4 regions of the Kitasatospora sp. NPDC033851 genome follow, and region 1 is predicted to be linked to each of the others. Evidence: riboswitches for the same ligand, from Rfam matches in the RefSeq annotation. Region 1 holds a riboswitch; each other region holds the start of a gene.
What was found. Region 1 has a riboswitch for cobalamin ahead of ACZ51D_RS16805 (cobalamin biosynthesis protein). Riboswitches for the same ligand answer to the same signal wherever they lie in the genome.
Positions count from the first base shown of each region.

Region 2: another riboswitch for cobalamin. It lies ahead of nicT (Nickel transporter NicT); the one in region 1 lies ahead of ACZ51D_RS16805 (cobalamin biosynthesis protein).
Region 3: another riboswitch for cobalamin. It lies ahead of ACZ51D_RS04920 (ribonucleoside-diphosphate reductase subunit alpha); the one in region 1 lies ahead of ACZ51D_RS16805 (cobalamin biosynthesis protein).
Region 4: another riboswitch for cobalamin. It lies ahead of metE (5-methyltetrahydropteroyltriglutamate--homocysteine S-methyltransferase); the one in region 1 lies ahead of ACZ51D_RS16805 (cobalamin biosynthesis protein).

Region 1 covers NZ_JBVIRL010000007.1:295,175-298,354, forward strand. Annotated here, with positions in the region: gene ACZ51D_RS16800 (cobyric acid synthase) at 1-775, opposite strand, end outside; gene ACZ51D_RS16805 (cobalamin biosynthesis protein) at 772-1,758, opposite strand; cobalamin riboswitch at 1,912-2,043, opposite strand; gene ACZ51D_RS16810 (helix-turn-helix domain-containing protein) at 2,241-2,924, shown strand; gene ACZ51D_RS16815 (alpha/beta hydrolase family protein) at 3,050-3,180, shown strand, end outside.
Region 2 covers NZ_JBVIRL010000004.1:212,383-215,562, reverse strand. Annotated here, with positions in the region: gene ACZ51D_RS10465 (cupin domain-containing protein) at 1-39, opposite strand, end outside; gene nicT (Nickel transporter NicT) at 180-1,307, opposite strand; cobalamin riboswitch at 1,340-1,553, opposite strand; gene ACZ51D_RS10455 (ArsR/SmtB family transcription factor) at 1,636-2,019, shown strand; gene ACZ51D_RS10450 (hypothetical protein) at 2,075-3,180, shown strand, end outside.
Region 3 covers NZ_JBVIRL010000002.1:385,430-388,609, reverse strand. Annotated here, with positions in the region: gene ACZ51D_RS04920 (ribonucleoside-diphosphate reductase subunit alpha) at 1-1,526, opposite strand, end outside; cobalamin riboswitch at 1,718-1,843, opposite strand; gene ACZ51D_RS04915 (GH12 family glycosyl hydrolase domain-containing protein) at 1,926-3,180, opposite strand, start outside.
Region 4 covers NZ_JBVIRL010000009.1:249,992-253,171, forward strand. Annotated here, with positions in the region: gene ACZ51D_RS19860 (putative Ig domain-containing protein) at 1-799, opposite strand, end outside; cobalamin riboswitch at 1,361-1,586, shown strand; gene metE (5-methyltetrahydropteroyltriglutamate--homocysteine S-methyltransferase) at 1,743-3,180, shown strand, end outside.

The DNA.
Region 1 (3,180 bases):
GCAGCACGTCCGCCCCGAGCGGCCCGCGCCCGTCGACCCGGTCCACCACCGTCGACAGGTCCAGCGAGTCCTCGGCGTCCAGCCACAGTCCGGGCAGCATCGGCAGGGTGCCCAGCACCGGACGGCCGGTCAGCTCGTGCAGCATCTCCAGCCCGGGCGCCAGCAGCCGCGCGTCGCCGCGGAACTTGTTGACGAACCAGCCGGCCACGTGCCGCTGGTCCTCCGCCGACAGCAGCGCCAGCGTCCCGTACATCGCCGCGAACACGCCGCCGCGGTCGATGTCCCCGACCACCACCACCGGCAGCCCGGCGGCCGTGGCCAGGCCCATGTTGGCGATGTCGCGGTCGCGCAGGTTGATCTCGGCGGGCGAGCCGGCGCCCTCGCAGACGACCACGTCGTAGCGGCGGCGCAGGTCGGCCAGGCACTCCAGGGCGCGCTCCAGCAGGACGGGCTTGCGCTCGCGGTAGTCCAGCGCACCCACCTCGGCGACCGGCCTGCCCAGCAGCACCACCTGGCTGCGGCCGTCCGCGCCGGGCTTCAGCAGCACCGGGTTCATCGCCGCCTCCGGCTCCACCCGGGCGGCCTGCGCCTGCATCGCCTGGGCCCGCCCGATCTCGGCGCCGTCGGCGGTGACGAAGGAGTTCAACGACATGTTCTGCGCCTTGTACGGCGCGACCCGCACACCCTGGCGGGCCAGCCAGCGGCAGATGCCGGCCGTCACCACGCTCTTGCCCGCGTCCGATGTCGTCCCGGCGACCAGCAGCGCGTTGCTCATGCCCCACCCCTCCTCTTACCGAACGCCCTGATCACGAGATGCCCCGCGACCGTCGTACCCAGTGCCAGCGCGCCCACCCGCCGGGAGAGCGCGCAGGCCCGCTCGATGTCGTCCACCGTCACCGGCCGCAGCTCCGCGCCCAGCACCGGACGGTGCTCCACGCGCTCGCCGTACTGCAGCGTGCCGCCCAGCCGCACGCCCACCGCCCCGGCGAACGCCGACTCCGCCTGGCCCGCGTTCGGGCTCGGGTGCGAGGAGCCGTCGCGCCGCCAGACCCGCCAGGCCGTCCGGGGCTGCGGGGCGGCGGCCACCGTCAGCAGTGCGGTCAGCCGGGCGCCCGGCCAGCCCGCCACGTCGTCCAGCCGGGCCGAGGCCCAGCCGAACCGGGCGTAGCGCGGCGAACGGTGTCCCACCATGGCGTCCAGGGTGTTCACCGCACGGAACGCCAGCAGCCCGGGCGTGCCCGCCAGGGCACCCCAGGCCAGCGCGTTCACCACGGCGTCGGCGGTGTTCTCGGCCACCGACTCGACCACCGCGCGGGCGATCTGCTGCCCGTCCAGCGCGCTCGGATCCCGCCCGCACAGGTGCGGCAGCCGCTCCCGCGCGGCCCGCAGGTCGCCGTCCTTCAGCGAGCGGCCGATGGCGCGGGCCTCCCGGGTGAGCGAGGTGCCGCCGAGGACCGTCCAGGTCGCGGCCGCCGCCAGCGCCGCCCGGCCCAGCGGGCGCCGGCCCACCGTACGGTCCAGGGCGAGCGCGCCCGCCGCGACCGCGCCCACGCACAGCGCCGTGTACCCGGCCCCGGCCGTACGGTCGTCGCGCCACAGGCGCCGCTCCAGCCGGGTCGCCGCGCTGCCGAAGACGGCCACCGGGTGGCCCCGGCGCGGGTCGGCGAAGCGGGCGTCGGCGGCGTAGCCCGCGACGGCGCCCAGTGCGAACGCGGCGGCGCGGGCCAGGGGGCGTCCGGTCGCAGGACGGACGGTCACAGGACGAACGCCGGAAGGGGGCTGATCGGAAGACAACTCATCGGGAGACAGCTCGGCGGAAGGCCGCTCGGAGTCCGGTGGGGCGGGGCAGCCTGCATCGCGTGCGTGTCCTCACTCAGGGTCCGCGCCCTGGATCGACGTAGCGGGGGCGAGAGTCTCCTGGCTTCCGGGTCGGACACACCCCCGGGGCCTTCCAGCGGCTTCTGACGGCCCGCCGTGGCGATCATTCCGAGCGTGCTCCCCGGTGACAGTGGCGGGACCGCGCCGGACTCGCACCGGCTTCCTCTCCATGCCTCCGATTGGCCCCAGGATCCCATCACGCGGCCGAACCGGGAGTCAACCGAGGTCACGGAGGGGTTGGTCACACCGGGCACCGCCCCGACGCGCTGTGGGATCGCCCAGCGGAGCACCGCCCCCGGACCGGCCGCTTCGTGGGTTCGGTCGCTGGGGCGCACCGCGGTCCGCGCCTACCGTTCGGTGGCATGCGTCGCAGAAAGACCCCCACTGTCCCGCCTCCGGTGCCGTTCTCCCCCGCGGCCGCCCGCGCCCACCGGGCCGGCCTCGGCCTGACCCCCGAGCAGGTCGCGGAGGGCATGGCCGCGCACGGCGTCCGGCTGCTGCCCGCCCACGTCCTCGCCTGGGAGGCCGGCGAGCTGCGCCCCAGCGAACCGGAGTTCATCGCCCTCGCCCGCGCCCTCTGGTGCCCCGCCGCCCAGCTGATGGACACCCGCCCGGTACGGCTGCGCGACCACCGCGTCGCCCGTGAACTCGGCCAGGCCGCCGTCGCCGACCGCACCGGCACCGTCCTCGCCACCTACCGGCAGGCCGAACTGACCGGCCAATGGGACGGCGACGAGGAACAGACCCGCGCCCTCGCCGAGGTCCTCGACCTGACCCTGCCCGAGCTCGTGGAGGCCACCGGCCGCCGGGAGGCCCTCGGCCAGCTCCTCCGCCAGTGCGTCGCGGGCCGCTGGCAACCCCACCTCCGCGCCCTCGCCCGCATCGTCCCGGCCCCCGCCGACACCCTCGCCGCCGCTCTCACCGTCCTCCACCAGGAACACCACGTCCCCACCCACTGGGGCGCCACCACCCGCGCCGCCCCACCCCCCACCACCGACTCCCTCACCCCCCGCTTCTGGCACCTCCTCGACGCCGCCACGGACTGACCCCGCGCCCCGACGCCGGACCCCGTCCCCGCGCCCCGACCCCGCGCCGAGTGACCCGGACGGCCCAGCCCGGTGGCCGGGCGGCCGGGGCGCCGGTGGACTGGTGCACGAACACCGTCCGGTCCGTGACCAACAGAGCGGGGATCGATATGCGCTGGGGAACCGCCGCCGTCGTGGCGGCCGCCGCCGTCGGAGCCGGGGCCGTCGTCCTGGTGATCGGCCGCCGGGCCTCCGAGCGGATGGTCCGCCCGGTCAC
Region 2 (3,180 bases), on a different contig from region 1:
CTCGCGGCCGCATGAGTGACGCTCATGGCGCTGCCGCATGAGCTGTCCTCATGGGGCGGCCGCATGAGCCGTCCTCATGGCCCGACCTCATGAGTCGAGCTCATGAGTCGAGCTCATGGCGCTGCCGCATGAGCGCGGCTCATGCCCCGGCCCCATGAGCCACTCTCATGCCCTCCGGCTCACGACCCCTCGGGTGCCCAGCGCTTCTCGACCCGGGCGAGCTTCCAGTACCCGATCGCCACCGCCCAGACCACCACGAACAGCCCGGCGATCGCGTAGCCGACGTTGTCCAGCGAGATGTCCGCGATCCAGCCGGTCACCGGGTCGGTCAGGTCGAGCTTCTCGTGCAGCACGCCGATCAGTTCGATGGTGCCGATGATGAAGGCCACCGCGATCGACAGCCCAGTGATGGTCAGGTTGTAGTACACCTTGCGAACCGGGTTGGCGAAGGCCCACTGGTACGCGAAGTTCATGAACGTCCCGTCCAGGGTGTCGAACAGGCTCATCCCGGCCGCGAACAGCAGCGGCAGGCAGACGATCGCGTACCAGGGCAGCCCGGAGGCCGCGCCCGAGCCCGCCATCACCATCAGGGTGACCTCGGTCGCGGTGTCGAAGCCCAGGCCCAGCACCATGCCGACCGGGAACATCTGCCCGGGCCGGGTGATCGAGCGGGTCGCCCGGTTCAGCACCCGGGCCATGAAGCCGCGCGAGTCGAGGTGCGCCTCCAGCTCCGCCTCGTCGTACTGCCCGGCCCGCATCGCCCGGAACACCTTGATGATGCCGAGCAGCGCCGCCAGGTTGAGCGCGCCGATCAGGTAGAGGAACACGCCGGAGGTGGTCGTCCCGATCATGCCGAGCCACTTGTGGGTGGCCGAGTCGTCGTCCATCAGCGTGCTCGCCAGCTGCGCGCCGCCCGCCACCAGGGCGGACATGAGGACCACCATCGAGGAGTGCCCGAGGGCGAACCAGAAGCCCACCGAGACCGGCCGCTTGCCGTCCGCCATGAGCTTGCGGGTGGTGTTGTCGATCACCGCGATGTGGTCGGCGTCGAAGGCGTGCCGCATGCCGAGGGTGTACGCGGTGATACCCAGGCCCACCCCGAAGACCTGGGTACCGACCGCGTACCGTTCGGGTGCGACCAGGAAGATGAGCGTCCCGAAGGCCACCACGTGCATGGCCAGGATCACCCCCATCAGCCCGGCCGTACGGACGGTGTCCTCGCGCTTCCACCGGAAGGTGGGCAGCACGGACGGGACCGTTCTCACGCCCGCTTTCACGTCTGCGGCGGCGGTTTCGGGCAGGGTCATCTTCGGATCACGCTCCAGCACCTCGTGGAATCACTTCGTGAGATGCCGTGGCCGGTCTCCTGGCTTACGGGACGTCCGTACCCGCCTTCCCAGGTGCGCGAGGCACCCAGTGGCGTCGTGGGTACGGACGACACTCCTCCGGGGACGGAGGAGTGACCCGATCACAGTGGCGAGGGCCGCTCCGGAATCCGGACCCCTGAGGGTCCGTCACCGGTCTTCCCGAGCACCACGGCGGGCAACACCGTAGGGGCCACGCCCCGACCCATGCAAGGCTGCGCACCTGCGCAGGTGTCCAGGATCACAGCACGCCGCCTGCAAGAATGTCCGCATGCATCTCGTACCGGCCGACCGCGCGGGCCACCGCACCATCGACGGACACCGGGTCTGCGAGGCCATCGCCGCGATCGGCGACGCCGCGCACGTCCGGTCCTGGTCCGAGCGGTTCTCCCTGCTCGCCGACCCCGGACGGCTCGCCCTGCTGCTCGCCCTCCACCGGGCCGGCCCGCTCGCCGTCACCGATCTCGCGGTCGCCACCGGCATGCGCGACACCGCCGTGTCCCAGGCCCTGCGGCTGCTCCGCACGGCCGGTGTGGTCACCGGCGACAAGGACGGACGTGTGGTGCGCTACCGGCTCGTGGACGAGGACATGCGCCCCCTCCTCGACGCGTGCGCCGCCGCCGAGCACCACGAGCCCACCGCAGCGGCGGGCTGACCGACACTCGGGAAACAGCACCCGGCGCGCCACCCCGGATGAGTACGATCATGGTGTGCCGTCCCACCCCCACGTCTGGCCCGCCGACCGCTGGAACACCCGACCGGTCAAGGCCCGCGTGCTGGCGGTCGCCCGCACCCTCACCTCGGCCACCCGGGTCCTGGACGTCCTCACCCTGCTGAACCCCGACGGCATCGCCCGGTACTTCACCGTCAACCCCGGCTCCGCCTTCGCCGACCGCGCCCTCGACGAGTACCTGCACGGCCTGCCCGGCTTCACCGTGCTGGACTGGGAGGACGCCGTCCGGCACCGCTTCGACCTGGCCGTCGCCTGCGCCGTCCACTCCTCCATGCACCGCCTGGACGCCCGGCTCGTCGTCCTCCCGCACGGCGCCGGCTACAACCGCCTGGTGACCGAGTCCACCGGCGACACGGTCAGCGCCGCCGGCCTGTCCCGCAACGAACTCACCCACCGCGGGCGGGTGTTCGTGGACGTCCTCGGCCTCTCCCACCCCGAGCAACTGGACCGCCTGCGGGACTCCTGCCCCGAGGCACTGGACGTCGCCCACGTGGTCGGCGACCCGTGCTTCGACCGGATGCTGCACAGCCGACGCTCCCGCGACACCTACCGCGCCGCACTCGGCGCCGTCGACGGCCGACGGCTCGTCGTCGTCAACTCCACCTGGAGCGAGCACTCGTTATTCGGCCGCCGCCCCGACCTGCCCCAGCGCCTGGTCCGCCGGCTGCCCGCCGACGAGTACACCGTGGCCGTCGTCCTGCACCCCAACATCTGGAGTCGGCACGACCCGGAGTCCCTGCTCGACGCCGCCCGCCGGATGGGCCTGCGCCTGATCCCGCCGCACCAGGGCTGGCAGGCCGCCCTGGTCGCCGCCGACGTCTTGATCGGCGACCACGGCTCGGTCTCCTTCTACGGCGCCGCCCTGGAACGCCCCACCATGCTCGTCGCCACCGGCGCCGCCGAGCTCGACCCGCGCTCCCCCAGCTACGCCTTCGGCCAGGCCGCACCCGTGCTCGACCCCGACGGAGACCTCCCCGCCCAGGTCGAGAAGGCCCTGGCCCGGGACCCCGCCGACCTGCGCGAGATCACCGACCGCTCACTCGCCCGCCGCGGCGAATCCGCCCGGGTGCTGCGCCCGCTGCT
Region 3 (3,180 bases), on a different contig from region 1:
CAGCGGGAGTTGGAGGTGCCGGCCTCGGTGGTCGGGTAGAAGTTGATGTCCACGACGCGGTCGAGGAAGGTGACGGCGGTGCGCACGGTGGCGTCGAGCCGCTCCCAGTCCATGGCGCCCAGCAGGTCGTCGGCGGACGCCCCGGGGGCCACGTGGGCGCCGAGGTTGACCGAGCCGAGGTTGCAGACGGCGGTCTCGGAGTCGTCCGTGACCTCCAGGATCTCGGTGCACAGGTTGGAGGAGTGCACCGTGCGGCCCGGCAGCGCGGTCTGGTTGGCGGCGCGGTTGGAGGCGTCCTTGAAGGTCATCCAGCCGTTGCCGGTCTGCGCGAGGGTGCGCATCATGCGGGCGTACAGGGTCTGCGCGGGGATGGTGCGCACGGCCTTGCCGGCCAGCTCGGCCTTGCGGTAGGCCTCGTCGAAGTCGGCGCCCCACAGGTCGACCAGCTCGGGCACGTCGGCCGGGGAGAACAGCGACCAGTCCGCGTTGGCGTTGACCCGGCGCATGAACTCGTCCGGGATCCAGTGCGCCAGGTTGAGGTTGTGGGTGCGGCGGGCCTCTTCGCCGGTGTTGTCGCGCAGCTCGAGGAACTCCTCGATGTCGGCGTGCCAGGTCTCCAGGTAGACGCAGGCGGCGCCCTTGCGACGGCCGCCCTGGTTGACGGCGGCGACGGAGGAGTCGAGGGTGCGCAGGAACGGCACGATGCCGTTGGACTTGCCGTTGGTGCCGCGGATCAGGCTGCCGCGCGAGCGGATGCGCGAGTAGGACAGGCCGATGCCGCCGGCGTGCTTGGACAGGCGGGCGATCTGCGCGTAGCGGTTGTAGATCGAGTCCAGGTTGTCCAGCGGGGAGTCGAGCAGGTAGCAGCTCGACATCTGCGGGTGGCGGGTGCCGGAGTTGAAGAGCGTCGGCGAGGAGGTCAGGTACTCCAGGCGGCTCATCAGGCCGTACAGCTCGGCGACTTCGCGCACGGACTGCTCGTTGTCGCCGACCGCCAGGCCACAGGCGACGCGGAGCAGGAAGTGCTGCGGGGTCTCGATCACCTTGCGGGTGATCGGGTGGCGCAGCAGGTAGCGGGACTGCACGGTGCGCAGGCCGAAGTACTCGAAGCGGTCGTCGCCCTTGGTGTCGATCAGCGCGTCCAGGGCGGCGGCGTGCTTGGCGACGAACTCCGCGGTGGTGTCGCCGATCAGGCCCTCGGCGTGGCCGACGGTGATCGAGGCGGAGAAGGACGTGGAGCCCTGGCTGTTCGCCTCGTCGACGATCTCCAGGGCGAGCAGGCGGGCGGCGAGCTTCGAGTACTGGGGGTCCTCGGCGATCATCGACGCGGCGGCGTCCACGGCCAGCCCGCGCAGCTCGGCGAAGTCCGAGCCGGCGTGGCGGCCGCGCAGCGCGGCGGCGGCGACATGGCCGGGGTCGACCTCGGTGAGGTCGACGCTGCGGTCGGTGAGCAGCCGCAGCAGGGCGCCGCCGGGGTCGGAGACCTTCGGGTCGGTGAAGGCGGTACCGGAGCCCTGGGCGGGCAGGGTGGCTGAGGCAGCGGTGGTCAAGGCGCTCTCTCCTGGCGGCGATCGTCGGCGGTGATCGGAGTACCGGGCGATCGGGGCAGGGGAGCACGCGCGCGGGCGCAAGCGGCGTCCGTGCGACGGTGGCATCCCCGGCCCGCCCGCGAGGCCCGGAAGGTACTGCTGGTGCTGGCGCGGCCTCTGCGGGAGGGCCGTGGCGCACGCTGTCGGCAGGTCATCGGACTCGCGGGCAGGGCTCTTGGAGCCGCTCGCTCACCGCTGCGGGGCAGTCCCGGATTCCCACCGGGTTCCCCTGCATCGACAGCAGGGATGAGCATACATCTAGTGGCGCGAGTCCGATGCAGCCCCACATGTAGTGTCGCGGGGCACGACTGTTCGACTCATCGTGCGATAATCTGCTCAGGCTGGAGGGTGCCATCCCTGGCCCGTACGGGCATCGCACGGGCGCATCCGCACCTGGGTGGTCCCGCCCGCGGAGGCGCTCGCAGAGGCGCCCGCGGAGGCGCTCGCAGTCCCGCTCGAGGAGGCGCTCGGACCGGCACTGGCGGCAGCGCTCGGACCCGCACTCCCGGCAGCACCCGGATTCTCGACGCAGCGCCCCGTGTCCTGGTTGGCGAGCTGTCCCGTGGGGGTCACCCGCCAGCGCTGGTCGGGCCGCGAGGTGCAGCCGGTGAGGACGGGGAAACCGAGGCCCGGGTCCTCGACGCAGCGCCCGTTCTGCCCGATCGAGCCGTTGTCCCCCATCGTCCAGGTCTGGGCCGGCGAGCCGTCGCAGGTGCCGGCGCCGACCGCGGCCGGATCGCCCGCCACCCGGCTGTCCAGACAGAGACCGGGCAGGGCCGAGGTGATCGCGCCGCTCGGCTGTCCGGCGGCGGCCTGGAACGAGAAGGAGTCGCTGCCGAGGCCGGCGCCGCCGTCCCAGATCTCGAACCCGGCCTGGACGGCGCACAGGTAGGAGCCGGCCGGGACGTAGCCGCGCTGGATGGCGTCGCGGGTGAAGGCCCGCAGGTCCAGGTCGGTGACGGAGGTCGTGCCGGTGGCCATCTCGTAGGTGATCAGGGTGTGGCTGCTCTTCTTCGGGGCCTCGTACACGCGGTAGGAGGTGCCGCCGACCTGTAGGTCGCCGGTCCGCTGGCCGAACGGGGTCTTGCCGTTGCCGCGCAGCCAGATCATCAGCTCGGCGCTCTCGGTGAAGGAGCAGCTGGTCCGGCTGTTGCTGTACCAGACGTCGTACGAGACGTTGTAGACGCCGCCGTCGACCTGGGTGGTCTGCCAACTGCTGGTCGCGTACCGCAGGTTGTCCACCGGGATGGGCAGCGGGCCGGTGCCGGGCTGGAGCTGGGTGCTGATGTGCGGGTAGGCGCCGGGGCCGCGGTCCGGGTCCGTGAGGCTGGCGGGGCTGATCCCGCTGCGGGTCACCCGGAAGTCGGTGCCGGCGCCGCTGCTGCTGATGCAGAGGCCGCCGGTGGCGTTCCACTCGTTCGGGTTGATCAGGTAGCGGCCGGAGTCGACGGCCTGGGACGGGTAGCGGTTCTGCCCGGTGGAGCAGATCTCGCCGGCGGTCGCGGCCGGCAACGGGGTGACGGCCGTGGTCGCCCGGACGGGCGCCTGCGGGTCCCGCGAGTCGTGCGGGATCAGCACCGCGCACAGGGCC
Region 4 (3,180 bases), on a different contig from region 1:
CGACGGCGGTCACGTACTGGGAGGCGGCCGGGTACTCGACGCCGTAGCCGGAGTCACCGGAGGAGACGGTGATGGCGACGCCGGGGTGGTTGAAGTAGCTGGTGTCGGAGCTCGGGTCGGTGGAGTCCTCGCCGCCGCCGTAGCTGTTGGAGACGTACTTGGCGCCCATCGAGACGGCGGTGTTGACGGCGGCGCCGAGGTTGCTCATGTTGGCGTCGTCGGACTCGACCAGCAGGATGTGGCAGTTGGGGCAGACGGCGCTGACCATGTCGACGTCGAGCGAGATCTCGCCGGCCCAGCCGCTGTCGGCGGTCGGGTAGCTGGTGCCGCCGCGCTGGTCGACCTTCCTGAAGCAGCCGTTGGCGGTGGTGCAGGCGGGCAGGCCGTACTGGGAGCGGTAGGTGGCGAGGTCGGACTCCGCGTTGGGGTCGTCCTGGGCGTCGACGATGGCGACGGTGGCGCCGGCGCCGGCCGAGGTCGGGAGGTTGTAGGCGGAGGCGAGGTCGCTGGGGCCCAGGCCGGAAGGGTTGATGTCCGGGGCCAGGGCGAGGTGCTGGACGAGGTCGGTGCGGGCGAGCGCGAGGCAGGCCATTTCGCCGGGGTGGGTCGGGGCGGCGCAGACGTGCTTGGTGGTGACACCGGTGGTGGGGCCGGTGCCGGCGGTCCCGCCGGGGACGGCGGCGGCGCCGGGGGCGGTGGCCGCGAGCAGGCCGGTGGCGGCCAGCGCGAAGGCGGGCAGGGCGGCGAGCAGTCTGCGCGCCCGGGCAGGGCGCGCACCGCTGGGGGAGTGGAAGCGCAAGAGTCGACCCTCCGTGGGGGTGAGGGCGCGGCCGGTGCCGGCAGTTGGGGTGCTCGCCGGGACGGGCTCGGGCCCGTGCTGACGGATCGCGTGCAGGTGCTCGCCGGCCACGGCGGATGGCCGTGGACCGGCATGGTGCTTGCGCTGTACGGGAGGTGGGGCACGCACCCCGGGTGAGCAGGGTGGTGTGGCCATGACATGCATGGGCATGTCGGAGGCCCGTACCGTTCACGGTCGGGCCCGGCCGCTTCGGTACCGCCATGAGGTTACTGACGGGTGTTCGACAACCTCAAGGTGCCGTTCGCAGCCTTTACCGGGCTTTGCCCATCAATTGTCCGGAGGATGAGGCGGGTTGCTCCGCACCGGCGGAGGCGGGCTGCTCCGCACCGGCGGAGCCGGGTCGCGACGCCGGTGGGTGTCGGTGGGTCCCGCCGTGACGAGCCGTCATGTTCCGACTCCCGCGATGGGGAAGCCCGGTCCTCCGGCCGCTCCTCGCGTCGACGCCGTCCCAGTATCCGGACGATTTGAGCGAATCCCTGTTCAGCTCCCGCGGTCCTGCGCCTAAGCTGGCCGTGCAGCTGGTTCGCCCTGTCCGCCAGGCAGGCGCGTCGCAAGAGGGAACCCGGTGGGAATCCGGGACTGCCCCGCAGCGGTGAGTGGGAACGACCGCCGTCATACGCACTGGGCCCGGGACGGGTCTGGGAAGCGACGGCCAGTAGGTGTCCGCCCTGGAAGCAGGGCGGCTGTGCCCGCGAGTCCGAAGACCTGCCACTGCCCGCGCGCGACCGATCGCGCGCGGAGATCCGGTGACCTCGAGGGCGGGTCGGCGTACCTACCAGACGGAGCCGCGCCCACGTGCGGGCGCCCGTCCGGTTCGTCACCCCTTCGCGCCTTCGTCCCGTCATCGGGGACCAGAGGAATCAGGCTCGCGAAGGAGAGTCCCTTGACAGCGAAGTCCGCAGCGACCACCACCAGCACCACCGCAGTCGCCACCACCGCCACCACCACCGGCGCCGCAACCACCACCGCAGCCACCGCGTACGGCTACCCCCGGCAGGGTCGCAACCGGGAACTGAAGAAGGCGATCGAGGGGTACTGGAAGGGCGCGGTCACCGCCGAGGCGCTGCTGAACACCGCCGCCGACCTGCGCCGGGAGAGCTGGGCCCAGCTCGCCGAGGCCGGGGTTGGGGAAGTCCCGACCGGAGACTTCTCCCTCTACGACCACGTGCTGGACACGACGGTCGCCGTCGGCGCGATCCCCGCCCGACACCGGTCCGCGGTCGACACCGATCCCCTGGACGGCTACTTCGCCATGGCACGCGGCACCCAGGAGGTGGCGCCGCTGGAGATGACCAAGTGGTTCGACACCAACTACCACTATCTCGTACCGGAGTTGGGCCCCGACACGGTCTTCGCCGCGAACCCGGCCAAGGCGGTCGCCGAGCTGCGCGAGGCCCTCGTCCTCGGTCACGCCGCCAGGCCGGTGCTGGTCGGTCCGGTGACCTACCTGCTGCTCGCCAAGCCCGCTCCCGGGGTGGCCGAGGACTTCCAGCCGATCACCCTGCTGGACCGGCTGCTGCCCGTCTACGCCGAACTGCTCGCCCACCTGCGGGCGGCGGGCGCCGAATGGGTGCAACTGGACGAGCCCGCCCTCGTCCAGGACCGCGCCCCGGCCGAACTCAACGCCGCCGCCCGCACCTACCGCGAGCTGGGCGGCCTCGCCGACCGGCCCAAGCTGCTGGTCGCGAGCTACTTCGACTGCCTCGGCGACGCCCTGCCGGTGCTCGCCAAGGCCCCGGTCGAGGGCCTGGCGCTGGACTTCACCGGCCCGGCCGCCGCCAACCTGAACGACCTCGCCGCCGCCGGCGGCCTGCCCGGCAAGCGGCTGGTCGCGGGAGTCGTGGACGGCCGCAACATCTGGATCAACGACCTGGAGAAGTCGCTGGCCACCCTGGCGACCCTGCTCGGCCTCGCCGACAGCGTGGACGTCGCGCCGTCCTGCTCCCTGCTGCACGTGCCGATCGACGCCGCCGCCGAACGCGACATCGACCCGCAGATCGCCCGATGGCTGGCCTTCGCCCGGCAGAAGGCCGCCGAGGTCGCCCTGCTGGCCCGCGGTCTGCGGGAGGGCGCCGGTGCGATCACCGCCGAACTCGCCGCGAACCGCGCCGACCTGGCCTCCCGGGCCACCTCCCCGATCACCCGCGACCCGGCGGTCCGGGCCCGGGTCGCCGCCGTCACCGGGGCCGACACCCGCCGCGCCCAGCCCTACCCCGTCCGGGCGGCGGCCCAACGCGCCCGGCTCGGCCTGCCGCTGCTGCCGACCACCACCATCGGATCCTTCCCGCAGACCACCGAACTGCGCGTCGCCCGCGCCGACT